Regions from separate parts of the Gluconacetobacter entanii genome, predicted to be linked through region 1. Evidence: riboswitches for the same ligand, from Rfam matches in the RefSeq annotation. Region 1 holds a riboswitch; the other holds the start of a gene.
What was found. A riboswitch is a leader RNA that binds a small molecule or an ion and turns the genes downstream of it on or off. The one in region 1 is predicted to bind fluoride.
Positions count from the first base shown of each region.

Region 2: it holds a riboswitch for fluoride, as region 1 does, so the genes downstream of both, HNH97_RS16240 (universal stress protein) here and HNH97_RS15705 (universal stress protein) in region 1, are expected to answer to the same signal.

Region 1 covers NZ_JABJWD010000107.1:8,279-15,776, forward strand. The annotation lists gene tetH (thiosulfate dehydrogenase) at 1-513, opposite strand, end outside; gene HNH97_RS18035 (hypothetical protein) at 626-1,471, opposite strand; gene HNH97_RS15695 (EamA family transporter) at 1,446-1,883, opposite strand; gene crcB (fluoride efflux transporter CrcB) at 1,903-2,337, opposite strand; fluoride riboswitch at 2,418-2,483, opposite strand; fluoride riboswitch at 2,661-2,721, shown strand; gene HNH97_RS15705 (universal stress protein) at 2,794-3,603, shown strand; gene HNH97_RS15710 (thioredoxin domain-containing protein) at 3,664-4,179, opposite strand; gene HNH97_RS15715 (TDT family transporter) at 4,519-5,640, opposite strand; gene HNH97_RS15720 (LysR substrate-binding domain-containing protein) at 5,637-6,533, opposite strand; gene HNH97_RS15725 (YidH family protein) at 6,530-6,904, opposite strand; gene HNH97_RS15730 (FAD/NAD(P)-binding protein) at 6,901-7,498, opposite strand, start outside.
Region 2 covers NZ_JABJWD010000117.1:25,382-32,879, forward strand. The annotation lists gene HNH97_RS16215 (SDR family oxidoreductase) at 1-621, opposite strand, end outside; gene HNH97_RS16220 (type 1 glutamine amidotransferase domain-containing protein) at 772-1,464, shown strand; gene HNH97_RS16225 (MerR family transcriptional regulator) at 1,461-1,970, opposite strand; gene HNH97_RS16230 (alpha/beta fold hydrolase) at 2,069-2,905, shown strand; gene eno (phosphopyruvate hydratase) at 3,142-4,470, opposite strand; fluoride riboswitch at 4,536-4,598, opposite strand; fluoride riboswitch at 4,683-4,767, shown strand; gene HNH97_RS16240 (universal stress protein) at 4,851-5,678, shown strand; gene crcB (fluoride efflux transporter CrcB) at 5,739-6,188, shown strand; gene HNH97_RS16250 (hypothetical protein) at 6,236-6,793, opposite strand; gene HNH97_RS16255 (DUF211 domain-containing protein) at 6,790-7,086, opposite strand; gene HNH97_RS16260 (histidine phosphatase family protein) at 7,132-7,498, opposite strand, start outside.

The DNA of each region.
Region 1 (7,498 bases):
ACCGTCTGGCGTTTTGATAAGCGTGTTTGACGCAAAGGCCGGCCCGGCGAGCTTCGCCAGCTGATACTTGTCCCAGATTGTCTGGTCATAGAGGGCAAGGTGAGCGGAGCCATGCGTGGCCGACACCGCGAGAAAGTCCGGGTGTCTGAACGAAAACACCTGTGCGTTAACGGAATTGCGCATCAGGTTGAGCCAGGGGCTATCGATTGCTGTGTTGTCCCAGACCTGCTTCCGCTCGCCGCGATAGGCGATCACCAGATCAAGTGCCTGGGCGTCCCACATGTGCGGGTCGTCGAGCACCATCGGCACGGTCCTGAAATCGCGGCGGCGCGGGGATCTGGCCAGCTGCGAGGTCAGCACGGCAAGATTGCCGGTTCCGTCCGCATGGGACGAGGAAGATCGTGCTGCCAAGGCAGTGGAAGTGGTGGCGATCGTGGCGCCGGCGGTGGCCGCCATCAGGCCCAGCAGGGCATGGCGACGGTCGGCGCGAAGGTTTGAAGTCATGTCGTTCATAGTCGGTCTCCTTTGGAGAGCCTGATCATGCGCTTCTCTTGATCACCTGAACCAACTCATTTGAAAGCACGAAACGTTCGATTTTCTTGATCGCTCGTCGATGTGACTTCGGTCATAGCCCCTGAAAGATCACCCCGGAGGTCCATTTCAGGCCGATGAAAACCCGCACAGCTCCACGATCGCTGGCGACACCGCCCCCGAGACCACCGCTTATTGTTACTGCCGGCTCCAGAATATGGTTAAAGCCGATATCAACGAAGCTCGACAGGCGTCGTTGCCTGGTTTGCTGCTGACGCACCACATCGGCGACCAGCGCAGTTCGAGGCCCTATCAGATGCGAGCTGACCATCCCGACCATCCATCGTTTCGGCCGCTCGTCAGGCCGAACCCTGAAGGATCGCGTCCAGGCGATTTCTATGCCGACCCTGGGCGCTTGCCTGGAACGGCCAAGCGATTTCGTCGCAACGAACTGGACGCTGTCGCGTGGTCCCTGATGGCCGCCCCCATAAGGCTCCTGGCGGATGAGCGATATGAGCATGGCCGGAACGTAGCGCCCCTGCTGGCGGAAGTTCCATTCCACTTCCGCGCCCGCCAGATTGCCATGAACACTTGACGCGTCGCCGAACTGACGCACGGGCGCAAAGCTCAGTTCGATCCGGCCGGGCAGCCCCAGCTTGATGGCCGGACCACCCCGCGCGCTGTAGCGCCCGTCGCCGGCTATACTCACGCGCTCGGCCGTTTGCAGCGCGACATGTCCTGACGGCGTGACAAAGGCGTCCTTGAGCCTGACGGGTAAATTAGCGCTCAGACCCTGGGGATCGCCCTGCGCGTGCACCGGACCCGTCAGGCACCAGGCAAACACGGCGCACAGGCACGCCCCCACAAACTCATTGGCCCTGTTGCGCAACAATGCGGCGTTATGGCCGCGGTGCCTAGCCCACGGCAACGAGAACAGCACCGAGGGCGATCAGGACAACCCCGCCCCAGCCTTTGGCGGACATATGTTCGCCCAAGACCAGGACGCCGAAAATCGCCACGAAAACGACACTCAGCTTGTCGACAGGCGCCACGCGCGCCGCATCGCCCAGCTTCAACGCGCGAAAATAGCATAGCCATGATGCTCCCGTGGCGAGACCCGACAGCACGAGGAAGAGGACCGTCCGCCCACCGATGGGGTCTAGCGCGCGCAGCTTGCCGGTGAGGGCAAGCAACGTTCCCAGCACGACGACGATGACGATCGTGCGCACGAAAGTTGCGATATCAGAATCAACCCCCTGAACGCCGAGCTTGGCGAGGATTGCCGTCATTGCCGCAAAGGCGGCTGATAACAGAGCCCATACCAACCAAGGGGGCACACCTGAGCCATTCATGATCATGATGCCCTATCGGTTAGGCGTCTTCTTCGGTTGCGGTCTGGGCGATGCGGATGGCGCCCGTGTTGAACCCGTCGGCCGTGATATGGCCCAGCGCCACGGCACCGATGCAGAGAATGACCGACGCAGCCACGTTCACGGACGCCCGCCCCCAGGCATCGTTACGGATCAGGTCGAGCGTCTGCAGGCTGAAGGATGAGAACGTCGTATAGCCGCCGCAGAGCCCGATCATCACGAAAAGACGCATGTTTTCCGACACCGGATAGCGCCCGTCCGCAAGGGTCAACGTGCCGAAGAAACCGATCACGAACGAGCCGAGCGCGTTGATGGGGAGGATCGTGCCCCATGGGATGAAGCGGCTGATCGGCATGGCCGCGACGGAAACCAGGTAACGCGCCAACGTGCCGAGAGCGCCTCCGACCATGACGATAAGACAGGTTGTAAACGACATGCCATTCCCTTTCTGCGCGAGTTCGGACGGAACCCGCTGTTTCGGGCGGCGAAATGCAGACGCACTCCCACCGCCATTGTGTCGCGGTAGGAGCCATCAGCCCTTGCGAGGGCGGTTGAAGGGGGAGCTCCATCCCCTTGTCGGGAGAGTTAACATAAAGCGGTCGCAGTGCGCTACTTCAGGGTGCCGCCGTCGGGGCATGGTTAATCCCGAGAAGAGCCGTTTCCTGTATTTGTGACCTGCCAGCCCTCCTTTTTTGTTGCTCGCCCTCACTGCCGGGCGCACATAATCCCGATGACGCGCGAACAGCAGAATTTCGTCGTCCTGGACAAGGGGATGGGGTTCCCCTGAAACCGCCGCAAGGCTGATGACTCCTCTGTGCCGCAATCGGTACGAGGAGACATGTGCGCCTCTCTTCGTCCCGAAGGTCGTTTATCTTTGGAGTGGAGATCTATCATGCACATACTGGCCATTCTCGATCGGCCTGGGCCGGCGCTCCAGACCCTTCGCACCGTCGATAGCCTCATGGTGCGTTTGCAAGATTGCAAGGTGACGATCCTGCATCCGCGGCAGGAGACCAATCCGGACTTCCAGTCTGAGGACGAAGGCATCGAGACGCAGAGCGAACACGCCGAGTTCGAAAAGCGCGAACAGAATTTGAGTGGTACCTTGCGCGACATCGCCGAGCGATGGATGACGACGCTCGCGGACACGGGCTCAGCACAATGGCTCCAGGCGATAGGCGACGTTCGCAGTATCGTCGCCGAACAAAGCCGGAAAGCCGATCTCGTGGTCGTCGGCAGACACATGCCAAGCGACCCCGACCGGACCAGAAAGACTCTCATGGCAGCACTTTTCGATGCCAACGCCGCCGTATTAATCGCTCCTGAGCAGGCGCCCCGGACGATCGGCGTTCGTCCCGTCATTCTGTGGGAGCCGTCCCGGGCGTTGGATGCCGCACTATCGGCGGCATGGAAGTTGCTGCTGACTGCCGAACACGTGACCTTCCTGATCGGAGCGCTCCCTGATGAATGTATGCCTGATCCTGCCCGGCGGTTGATGGATGCCGGCATCAGTGTCGGTATCGACCGTTTTCGGATTGATGACGGTGAAGGGATCGCGCTTCGCGATCATGCACTGCGCGCAAATGCGGATATTCTCGTTATGGGCGCCTATACGCATCCGCGTTTCTTCGAAAGGCTTTTCGGAGGCGTGACCGAGGACATTCTTGCCCACGAGATGCTGCCATTGTTGATCCATCACTGAACATCGATGCCGATGCCGCGCTTGATATCCCAAGCGACTTCACGCGCGGCATTGGACAACTCAGTTCCCCATGTAAGGGTGATTAGCTCCGGGCGTGAGCGCCGTGTAGAGCTGGTCGCGAATATTGTCGAAGCCGATCGTCAGCCACCGGGCAGAGGCGCCGTCTGTGGCAATCTGTCCCGAGGTGCGGGTAATTTCTTTCGATCCGTCACACATGGCTGCGGTGACCTGAGTCAAACCGCCTTTCGGCCCGCCTTGGGCAAATTCCGTTTCGGCGGAGCAGAGTTCGTCCTTGGCAGGCAATCGCACGGCGTTGAGATACATCACGATACGACGGCTGTCTGCCGATGCCACGCCGTCCTGTGTCGGATAAAGGGCAGCCAGCGTCGCGTCTGTCTGACCCGGAACCGTTCCGATGAACTTGACGGGCAGGCTCTTGTAGTCCCACCACAGACGCGCCCGTTCATGCGAGGGATTGTTGCTGCTGGTGATTGCCGTTCCGCATCCGCCAAGCAGAGCCAGTCCCGTCAGGACGGAGGCGAGAGGCAGAACCTTCGATTTGCCAAAAATTTTCATGGAAGCCTGTTCCCGTGATCGCATTTCGGCGCATGATTTTTCGGAGGGGCAGAGACACTCTCCGGAATGCAAATCATTGCCTTTCGAGCTTCGCGGCCAGGACCGATTTCCCGCCTCGCTTCTCGTGAAGACTTTGATACGATCAGGGGACGAGGCTGAAAATTGAAACGTATCGCTTAGAACGTTCGATAAAATAGATTACCGGGTTGCTCTTTCACCCGGAAGGCCTCATTCGAGAAAAGCTCAGCGCCCTGCAACGCGTTTCTCAGGGTAATGCGCCGCAATGCGCTGGTTCATTGGATACACGGTCGACGAAATCAGGCCGTACGCCGATGCGCTCTACTCCGGGGTTGCGATGCAGGGAGAGACGAACAGATTTCCCGCCCACCCGCTGGCGAGCGTCTTGGCCGCGACGACCAGCCACATGATGGCGAGCATCACGCAGAACACCGTGCCCGCGACGCCGAAAAACCCGCAATCGAGCATCGCACCGAGCCGGAACGTTGCGACCGTGTAAACGCCCAACGGGAAAGTATAGCCCCACCAGCCGAGATTGAACGGGATGCCCGAGCGCCAGTAGCGCGCCGTGATCAGGCACGCCATCAACCACCACCACAGCCCGAAGCCCCACAACAGCAGCCCCGCCAAGACCCCCATGCCGTGGGCCGCGATGCCGATCTCCCGCAGGCCATGCAGCGCCATGATTGCAGGTGCGTCCCCACCCAACACCAGCATTCCGAGCGCGCCCGTGCCGATCGGTCCCAACGCCAGCCAGCATGACGCCGCCATGCTCTCATGCGGCAGTTTGTGCAGCGCCATGCGTAGCGTCAGGATCGTCAGGATGCCGAACGCGACCGGCACCGAATACGCCCAGAGGACATAGGACGTGAGCAGCACGGTGAGCTGCGTGCCCGCATCCGCCAGATGCGGCGCGATCTGTCCCCCGGATGCCCCCGCCACTTCGGCCGCCACGACCGGTAGCAGCCAGATCGCCGTCATGCCTTCCAGACGATGCTCGTGCCGTGTGAACATCAGATATGGGATCAGCACCCCGCAGGCGATCGACATCGCCACGTCCAGCCACCACAGCGCATGGGCGATGCCCACGATGCCCTCACCGAACAACGAAATGCCGAACGCGATGCCGCCGTTGATGATTGTCGCCAGTCCCATTGGTATGGTGCCGAAGAACATCGATACCGTGCCATGCCCGAAGATCCGCCGCGCCTCGTGGCCGAACATCATCCACCGCGCGGCATAAAGCCCGGCGAACAGGGCAAACAGGGCGATGTTGAAAAGCCACAACGCTGTGCCGACGCCGTGGAGATACGAACCGGCGACGGGGATCTGCGGTAGCGCGAGGGCCAGGATACCCGTCCCCATGGTGGCAGCGAACCAGTTGGGCGTGAACTGGCGGATCATCTCGCGCGGATGGGCGAGGTTCTGCAGCGGCTTCGTCATGGCTTGTTCACTGTGACAGGGGCGCCCAGCAGGGCGAGAAAGGCAGTTTCCGCCGGCGACAGGCGGCGTTGCGGGTGGCGCAGCGCGCGGAACTGCCGGTCCGGCAGGTTCATGGGCACGGCGCATAGCAGCCCGGCCTCGATCCGGCCCGCCACCACGCTTGCCGAGAGCACAGCAGCAGCGGTCCCCGTCTCCACGGCGCTGGCCATCGCCTCGTTGGACGCGACCTCCAGCATCACGTCGAGATCGGCCGGATCGACGCCGAGGGCGTGGAGTGCGTGTTCGAACTCGATGCGCGTGCCCGACCCGGCCTCGCGCAGAACCCACGGGCTGCGCGCGAGATCGCGGGTCGCGGGCGGGGTCGACGCCCATGGGTGATCGGGGGCCACGACCAGCAGCAGCTGATCCTGAGCGACGACATCGCTGTGCAAGTCCGGCGTCGGCAGATCGCCTTCCACCAGGCCAATCGACGCCTCGCCCGATTGCACCCCTGCCGCAATATCGCGTGTATTGGCGATCGTGACGTGTAGGCGAATGCCGGGATACGCGGCGCGGAACGCATTCAGACGCGCGGGCAGCCAGTAGCTCGCTATGGTATGGCTGGCATGCAGGCGCAGGCTGCCGTCGCGCAGGCCCGCGAGGTCGAACATCCGCTCGCGCGCGATGTTTGCGCGGTTCAGCACGGTGCGCGCTTCCTCAAGGAACAACCGACCGGCCGGTGTCAGTTCGATGCGGCGACCGATCCGGCTGAAGAAAGCAAGCTGGAATTCGCCCTCCAGTTGGGTCACGGCATGACTGACGGCGGATTGCGTCAGATTGAGGAATTCGGCGGCCCGGGTGATGTGCTCGCGCTCGGCGACAGCTGCGAAAATCCGAAGTTGTTCCAGCGTCATGACACTACCGCCCGGGTCAGGGCCACCAGCACGGCACAGCCAAGGGCACCAAGCGCAATCGTTAGCGCGCGCTCCATCCCAGGACCGACCGAGTAATGCGTCGTATCCGCCGCGATTGCCGTACGCGTGGCTTGGAACCGCCGATACGCTGCGGCGAACAGAACAACGCCGAGCGCGACGAACACGACGCCCAGTTCGGCGGTGACCCCATAAGGGCGCGGTGCGGCGGCATCGTGCTGGTCTGCCGCCAGACGCAGGAACAGGTCAAATTTCGCCAGTACGCCGCCGAAGGCCACAATGGCAAGCGCCGTGCGGAGCCAGGCGAGAAAGGTCCGCTCATTGGCTGCGTGATCGGTATAGCGCGGGATCATACGGCCTGCGCCAGCCGGTCGGCGACCTCACGGGCCTGCACGCGGATTTCCGGAATGGCAATGGACTCCAGCAGCACGCCGAGCCGCGCCGGGCCGATTGTAAACAGATCGTCCGCCACGTCGCCCTCCGCGTTGATGAGCGCACCGTCCGGCGTGCAGGACAGGCCCGCGCCCTTGAAACCAGGAACTATCTCACCCCGATTGAACAAATCGTGCAGCAAGGGCGCGTCTGCGCGTTGGTATTTCAGGCTGGGGCCGGTACAGTTGATGACGTGGGCGGCGGTGATCGTCATGTCGTCGCCGGCCCTGACGATCAGGCCATCTTCGCCGGTGCTGATTGCGGTCACGCGCCCGTCAAGCACGCGCAAGGTTCCGGCCTGACGCTCCTGGTCAAGGATATCTGCAATATGCGGAGCCATACGATGCCGCAGGATTTCCCAGCGCCGTAGCAAATGCCGCTGGAAACGGGATTTTTCGACATCCGGCAGCGCCAGCCACAGCGTGTTGATGACCGGACGCATGCTGTCCACCGCCGCCCGCCAGTCGGTGCCGCGTTTCAGTGCCGCATGGAAAGCGCGCAGGTAGGCGAGTGCG
Region 2 (7,498 bases), on a different contig from region 1:
GCCCAGCATTGCCAGCGCACGGCTCGCATCCGGCGTCCAGATGAGGGTCCGGTGGGTGTCGTCACGGACCGGGACCAAGGGCCTTCTCCCTGCTTTCAGCCTGTCAATGATCAGCGCATTGGTGAAGCTCTGCGTTTTCCCCGGACCATAGAATTCCGGTGCGCGGGCGATGAGCACGGGAATGTCGCCGCGTGCCATTTCCTGCAGCACCATGGACGCCATTGCCGCGCGCACCCGTCCTTTCCGGCCAACCGGCGCAAAGCGCGTTTCCTCTGTCTGGATCTCGCTGTTCTGCGGATACATGTACGTATTGTCAAAATAGGCAAAGCTGGCCCCCGCCGCCCGACACGCCTGCAGGGCGTTTTTCAGCATGACGGGAAACTGTTCTTCCCAGAGTTTGCTGTCAGGGGGCAGGCCGGCCGTAAAGTAGACGATCCGGCTGCCTTTCACCGCGCCTGTTGTCTGCCCTGCATCCAGCAGGTTCGCCGCCATAAGCGTGTCGTCTTCGTTGACCTTGCGGGGATTACGGCTCACAAGCCGCAACTCCCCCGCATGATGCTGATGCAATGTCCGCGCCAGTTCCGTGGCGATCTGACCATTTGCGCCCAGAATTGTCTGCATGTGAGGCTGCCTCCATGATGCCAGGTAGGTTTGCCCATACACCGTTAACCTTGAAGTCAGATTTAATGTCAAACCACAGATTGACCTTCAACCGGGCTTGAACGTTACAGGATGATGGTCGGAGACATTGCCGCATGGGAGGGGCCAGCCATGAACCGTCATATCCTTCACGTTGTCACCAACACCGCTCATTTCGGCAATTCCGCGCATCCGACCGGATTATGGCTGTCGGAACTGACGCATGCGTGGGACGTATTTGCCGCCAGCGGTCATGCACAACGCATTGTCAGCCCAAAAGGCGGCAAAGTTCCGCTTGATCCGCATGCATTGAAATGGCCGATGCGCGATGCCTCCACCAGGGCCTGGCTGGCCGATCCGGCAAAAATGGCTCTGCTGTCGTCAACACCCTCCCCCGCAGACATCAATCCGGGCGATTATGACGCGATCTACTTTACTGGCGGTCATGGCGTGATATGGGATTTTCCAGACAATGAGGGTCTTCAGTCCATCACCCGCGCACTATGGGAAAAAGGCGGCGTGGTCTCCGCTGTCTGTCATGGATATTGCGGACTGCTGAACACCCGGCTTGCCGATGGTTCGTTTCTGGTCCGTGGTCGGAAAATCACCGGATTTTCATGGACCGAGGAAAGGCTGGCAGGTGTCGCGCGCGAAATCCCCTACAACGCGGAAGCTCAGATGAAGGCACGGGGCGCGATTTATGAAAAAGCGCTGCTTCCGTTCATGTCCCATGTCGTGACGGATGGGAAACTGGTGACGGGACAGAACCCCTTTTCCGCCCGAGCGACGGCAAGGAAAGTCGTGGCGCTTCTGGATGGGGCTTAACAGGAGGCCGTCTTTTTGCGGCGACCCGTGCTTACTGACTGACGGCGGTCCGTCGCATCCAGAAGGCGGATATCGTCCGACGTGACGTCGAGGGCTTCGGGATGTTCCGCAAGCATATTCGTCAGGACACGATGCGCATTGGCCGCACAGTCCATGTCGTCGGGACGCGCCTGAATATCCTCGATCAGGCGAAGCAGATGCGCCCTGCTCTGCGTCAGGCGTGCCTGCAACGCTTCGATATCCGCAATCTTGCGTGTCAGGGCATCCATCAATGTAGCATGGTCCCAGTGTTTCAGGTCGGGGGGCAGCAGGGTGCGGATTTCATCCAGTGTAAACCCGGCCCGCTGCGCCGTTGTGATAAGAGCCAGAATCATCACGGCCTGCTGCGGATAGGTCCGGTATCCGTTGGGCCGACGGTCAACCGTTTTCAGCAGTCCGATGCGCTCATAGAACCGGATCCTCGACGGTGTCAGGCCACTTAGTCGTGCCAGTTCTCCAATCTTCATGATTTACCCCCGGTCATGAACGCATGCTTGACCTTGAAGCTACCTTCAACGTTAGGCTCTGACCAGTATCCCGTTATTGATCGGCAAGGAGGCGTATCATGTCATTCGTCACGACATCTGACGGCGTAGAGATCTTCTACAAGGACTGGGGACCGAAGGGTGCCCAGCCGATCGTCTTCCATCATGGCTGGCCGCTCAGCGCTGATGACTGGGACACGCAGATGCTGTTTTTCCTGAGCAAGGGGTTTCGCGTGATCGCGCATGACCGTCGCGGTCATGGTCGCTCGGCACAGGTGAGCGACGGGCACGACATGGATCATTATGCGGCGGACACATCGGCCGTTGTCGAACATCTCGACCTGAAAAACGCCATCCATGTCGGACATTCGACCGGCGGGGGCCAGGTTGCCCGCTATGTCGCGAAATATGGTCAGCCCCAGGGACGTGTTGCCAGGGCCGTGCTCATCAGTTCCGTGCCGCCCCTGATGGTTCAGACGGACCGCAGTCCCGACGGCGCACCGATTGCAGTCCTGAACGGACTGCGTGCGGGGCTTGCGGCCAATCGCGCGCAGTTCTTTGTCGATGTAGCCAGCGGGCCGTTCTACGGCTTCAACCGCCCGGGCGCAGAAGTTTCGGACGGCACGATCCGCAACTGGTGGCGTCAGGGCATGATGGGCAGCGCCAGGGCGCATTATGAAGGCATCAAGGCATTCTCCGAAACGGATCAGACGGACGACCTGAAAGCCATCACAGTGCCGGTGCTTGTGCTGCAGGGCGATGATGATCAGGTCGTACCATACAGGAACGCGGCGGTCCTTCAGGACAGGCTGCTTCGGAACAGTACGCTGAAGATCTATCCCGGCTATCCGCACGGCATGCACACGACACATGCAGACGTCATCAATGCAGATATCCTGGCGTTCATTACAAAATGAGGATCGCATCATAACGATGTGACGTTTGGCGTCCGCAGGTGGAGTCTGGTCTCTCCACCTGCCATATCATGCGTTCAGTTCCCGCAATGTCGCCACGCGGAAATGTCCCCGTCCATATCGGCTTTACGATAACGTTGCCGACAGCGGGAATGTGCGGCACCTTTACCGGATTGGGCGCGTTCCCTCCGGCAGTATTTTCGTCAATTCGATGTCCTGATCACGATGTTATCCGGTTTCTATTGTCGCAAGCCCTCATGGGAGAAGGGAGATATAAACTCCGCCTCGCCGCCAAGTTCATGCTTGATCTCCAGCAGACGGTTATATTTCGCGATCCGCTCGCTTCGGCAAAGCGAACCAGTCTTGATCTGTCCCCCGCCCATCGCGACAGCAAAATCCGCGATGAAGGTATCTTCCGTCTCACCAGAACGATGAGACACGATATAGGCCCACCCCGCACGCCTTGCCGCGTCAACAGCAGCAATGGTCTCCGTCACCGTGCCGATCTGGTTCAACTTGATCAGCACGGCGTTGGCCGTCTTTTCACGGATGCCACGCTCAATAAACGCGGGATTGGTAACGAAGATGTCGTCACCAACAATCTGTAAACGTTCGCCGAGTTTTGCAGTCTGCGCCGCGAAGCCGGCCCAGTCATCCTCGGCAAGCCCGTCTTCCAGTGAAACAATGGGATAGCGGTCGATCCATTCTGCATAAAGTGCAGTCATTTCATCGGAAGTGCGCGTGACGGGCGTGCCGTTTACCTTCAGGTGATAAGCGCCCTCATGGCCAAAAGATGAGGCCGCCGGATCCAGCGCAATGGCGATATCGGGACCGGGACGATACCCGGCCCTTTCGATCGCTTCGACAATCAGGGCGCAGGCGGTTTCGTTGTCCGCAAGTTTCGGTGCAAAGCCACCTTCGTCACCGACCGAGGTGACATGACCCCGTTCATGAAGGAGGGAACGAAGCGCATGGAAAGTCTCGCTCCCATAGCGCAGGGCTTCCGAAAAGGTCGTGGCACCGTGCGGCACGATCATGAATTCCTGGAATTCCAGCCCGTTGACAACGTGCAGGCCGCCGTTCAGCACGTTCATCATGGGGACCGGCAGCCTGCGGGCGCCGCTTCCACCGAGGCTGGCATATAAGGGAATGCCCGCAGCGGCCGCCGCCGCCCGCGCCACGGCCATCGATACGCCAAGGATCGCGTTCGCACCCAGCCCTGTCTTGTTTCCGGTTCCGTCGCGTTCCAGCATGATCCGGTCGATGGCCGCCTGCCGTCGCACATCCTGTCCGACCAGCAAAGGCGCGATCACATCACGGACATTGGCAACCGCCCGGCATACGCCCCTGCCGCCATAACGGGCATGGCCCTGTGTTGACGGCGCAGAATCCGGTTGCGGTCCATCACGCAGTTCGCGGGCCTCGAACTGCCCTGTGGACGCGCCGGACGGAACGGATGCAACCGCCACTGTTCCGCCATCGAGCACCAGCATCACACGAATGGTTGGATTGCCCCGGGAATCAAGGATTTCAAGCGCGTCAATGCTGCGGATGCGAAAATCAACCATCATCATACCCTTCCATCCCGATGGTCGCAGAAGGATATGGATCTCCTGCCGCGACAACATATGTCGCATGGGCAGGAGTCATCAGCCCTGAGGGCGGTTACGGGAGGAACTCCATCTCCCCGCGCGGTCAATGGACATGTCACGACGATCATGCCGGTTCCCGCGACGATATCGTTTCCAACACTTGACAGGCACCATCGTTCACGGGTGATACTGGTTATGGCAATGGATTCTGCCTGATCGCTACATGGCGGTCGAACCGCTTCCCTGGTGGAGGCTGATGATTCCTACCCTGCGGGCCTGCATGGGGGGAATCCGTCCGACGTCTTTCCTCCTTACCATATGGCTCCGTGACTGACCGTTTGGGGGAGAATGACGTCATGCGCCTTCTGGTTGTTCTGGATCGGCCTGATACCGCGCTTTTCACACTCGGGACCGCCGGGGCGCTGGCCGAGCGGCTGTGTGCGGATCAGATTCGCATCCTGCATCCGCGTCTTGCGGACAATCCTGCATTCCAGACACCCGATGAAGGGATGCCCACCACCGAGGAACAGCAGCGCTTTGCGCGCGAGGTGACGGAACGTGCTGACAGGCTGCGTGAAATAGCCTCCGCCTGGATAAGGTCGGCCTCATCCGGCGCGCACCCTCAGCCAGACAGGCAGTGGGTCGAAATCGCGGGAGATGTCCGCAAGATCGCGGCGCAGGAAGCACGCAGCGCCGATTTCGTCATTCACGGCCGCCCCCGGGCAGGCGATCCGGCCTATGTGGTGGATGCCTTTGCGGGCATCCTCTATGACGCCGAGGCCACCCTGATTGTCGCACCATTGCAGGATTATGCCTCCGTCGGGCACAGGCCGGTGATCGGATGGCATCCCTCGCACGCGCTCGACAACGCCATATCGGCCGCCATGCCGCTGCTGGAAACCGCCGAGCGCGTGACGCTCATTATCGGTGAACATGATGGCAACGAAACCCAGTTGCCGGCTTTCGCCAGCACCCTTGGCAGGCGGGGCGTACAGATCATTGTTGACCGGTTCAGGATCGACGGTGATGTCGGGGAACAGATCCGCACCCATGCACTGGCGGCGAATGCCGATCTCCTCATCATGGGGGCCTATACCCGACCGCATTTCCTTGAATGGCTGTTCGGCGGCCCGACACAGGATCTTTTCACCCACGCCACCCTTCCCATCCTGACCCACCACTGAATATTGAACAGAACGCCTGCGATGCGCGCACATGCATGCAGGCATGAAGGATAGTTTTCGATGATGTCTGGCGTCCTTACCCCGCTGTGGATCGCTGTCGCGGGCGCGATGGGGACATTGCTCCGTTATTACGCAGGTATCCTGACACTGTCATGGAGCCAGCGGTTACCCTGGGGTACAATCCTGATCAACATAACAGGTTCTTTCGCCATAGCCTTTTTCAGCGCCCTGACGGCCGCCCATGCCCGCTTCCCGGCGTCAAACGAAACCCGGTTGATCGTCATGGCAGGACTCTGCGGCGGTTACACGACGTTTTCGTCTTTCAGCCTCCAGACCATCGACCTCGCCCGGGATGGCGCCTTGGTCCGTGCCCTGCTCAATGTCACCCTGTCTGTGGTGCTGTGCCTTGGTGCCACGGCCCTCGGCTATGTATCCGCCGAAGCTGTCAACGGACATTCTGCCAGCATCCACGCCTCCCCCATGCATGATTCAGATCTTCCGCGGAAATAAACGTCCCCTTTCTGCCCGGATATCCACGACGGCAATCCGGGGCGGTTTTACTGAACAAGACCAAGTTCAAGGCCGATATAGGCCAGCACGCCGCCCCCCACGAACAGGGCCATGCCCCACGCAGCACGGGACCCATGAACCGTTCCGGCCAGGGCGACGCCCATAAGCGCCAGCAGCGCGAGCGTCGCCAGAAGGCCCAGCCATGAAGGACCGGGAAGTATCATGGCCAGAAGAAGCGGTGTCATTGACCCCGCCAGTCCACAGACGGCCGCAAGCACCGCACCGAGCGCGGAATTGACGAGCGCTTTCCGCCCCAAAGCCGTGGCAGACATATGCCTGCTTGGACGCAGGTTCAGTTCCCTTTCAATACCGACAAGTGCGGTTCGTTCCTGTGCATAGTGGGCAACAAAAAATACGAACAGCGTCGTCAGACCCGCGGCCATCCCCACCCGAAATGCCAGCGTGTACGTTATGACGTGCCCATGACCGAGGAAACTGCGTGATGCCAGCGTCAGGGCATTCAGGATGCCGTCCACGGTTCCCGCTACGATATCAAGCCGGTTCTCGACTTCATGGAACCATCGCAGGGGCTGGCCGGATCTCATCGGCGTCGTGGCACGCTTTCGATAAGCCTGTCGCCCGTGGCAAGGTGATCAAGACTGTGGACCACGGCCCCTGTTTTTTCGATTGCCTCCACAATACTTTCGTAATCCATGTTCTCCCCCTCGATCGTAACATCCGTTCCGATGGTTTCCGTGTCGATTTCGGTCACGGTAATGCTGCAGGCCGCCACACCGGGGGATGACTGGATCGCCGCGGCAACGGCAGTCAGCGTTGGGCCGCGCATGGACAGGTCAACATCAAGGAGAACCCGCCGCACATTCAGTTGCCCGTCCATGGCAGACCCTTTCCGTGTCCAGGGATATTCAGGAAAACCGGAGAATTACTTACGGGTGTGGATACTTTCGTTGATACGTTCCACGGACCATTCGCCGTAGCGCGGCGTAAAGATGCTGACACCGCAGGGATCTGACGTAAATTTCCAGTAATTGCGCAGGGGAAGGCGTAAGATAGCGAGTATCAATGTCCTGATGACGCTGTCATGTGTTACGATGACGGCCGTTCCGTTTTCTGCCTGCGCAAGGGCTTCATTCGCAGCCTCTACGGCACGTCGGGCAACAGTTTCAAGCGTGTCACCATTGGGGATGCGCGCGAGATCAGGTGTCTGCATCCATGCGTCGTAATCCTGAGGATATGCCGCAGCGATATCCTTGTGGGAGTGCCCCTGCCAGTCGCCATAATTGAAATCC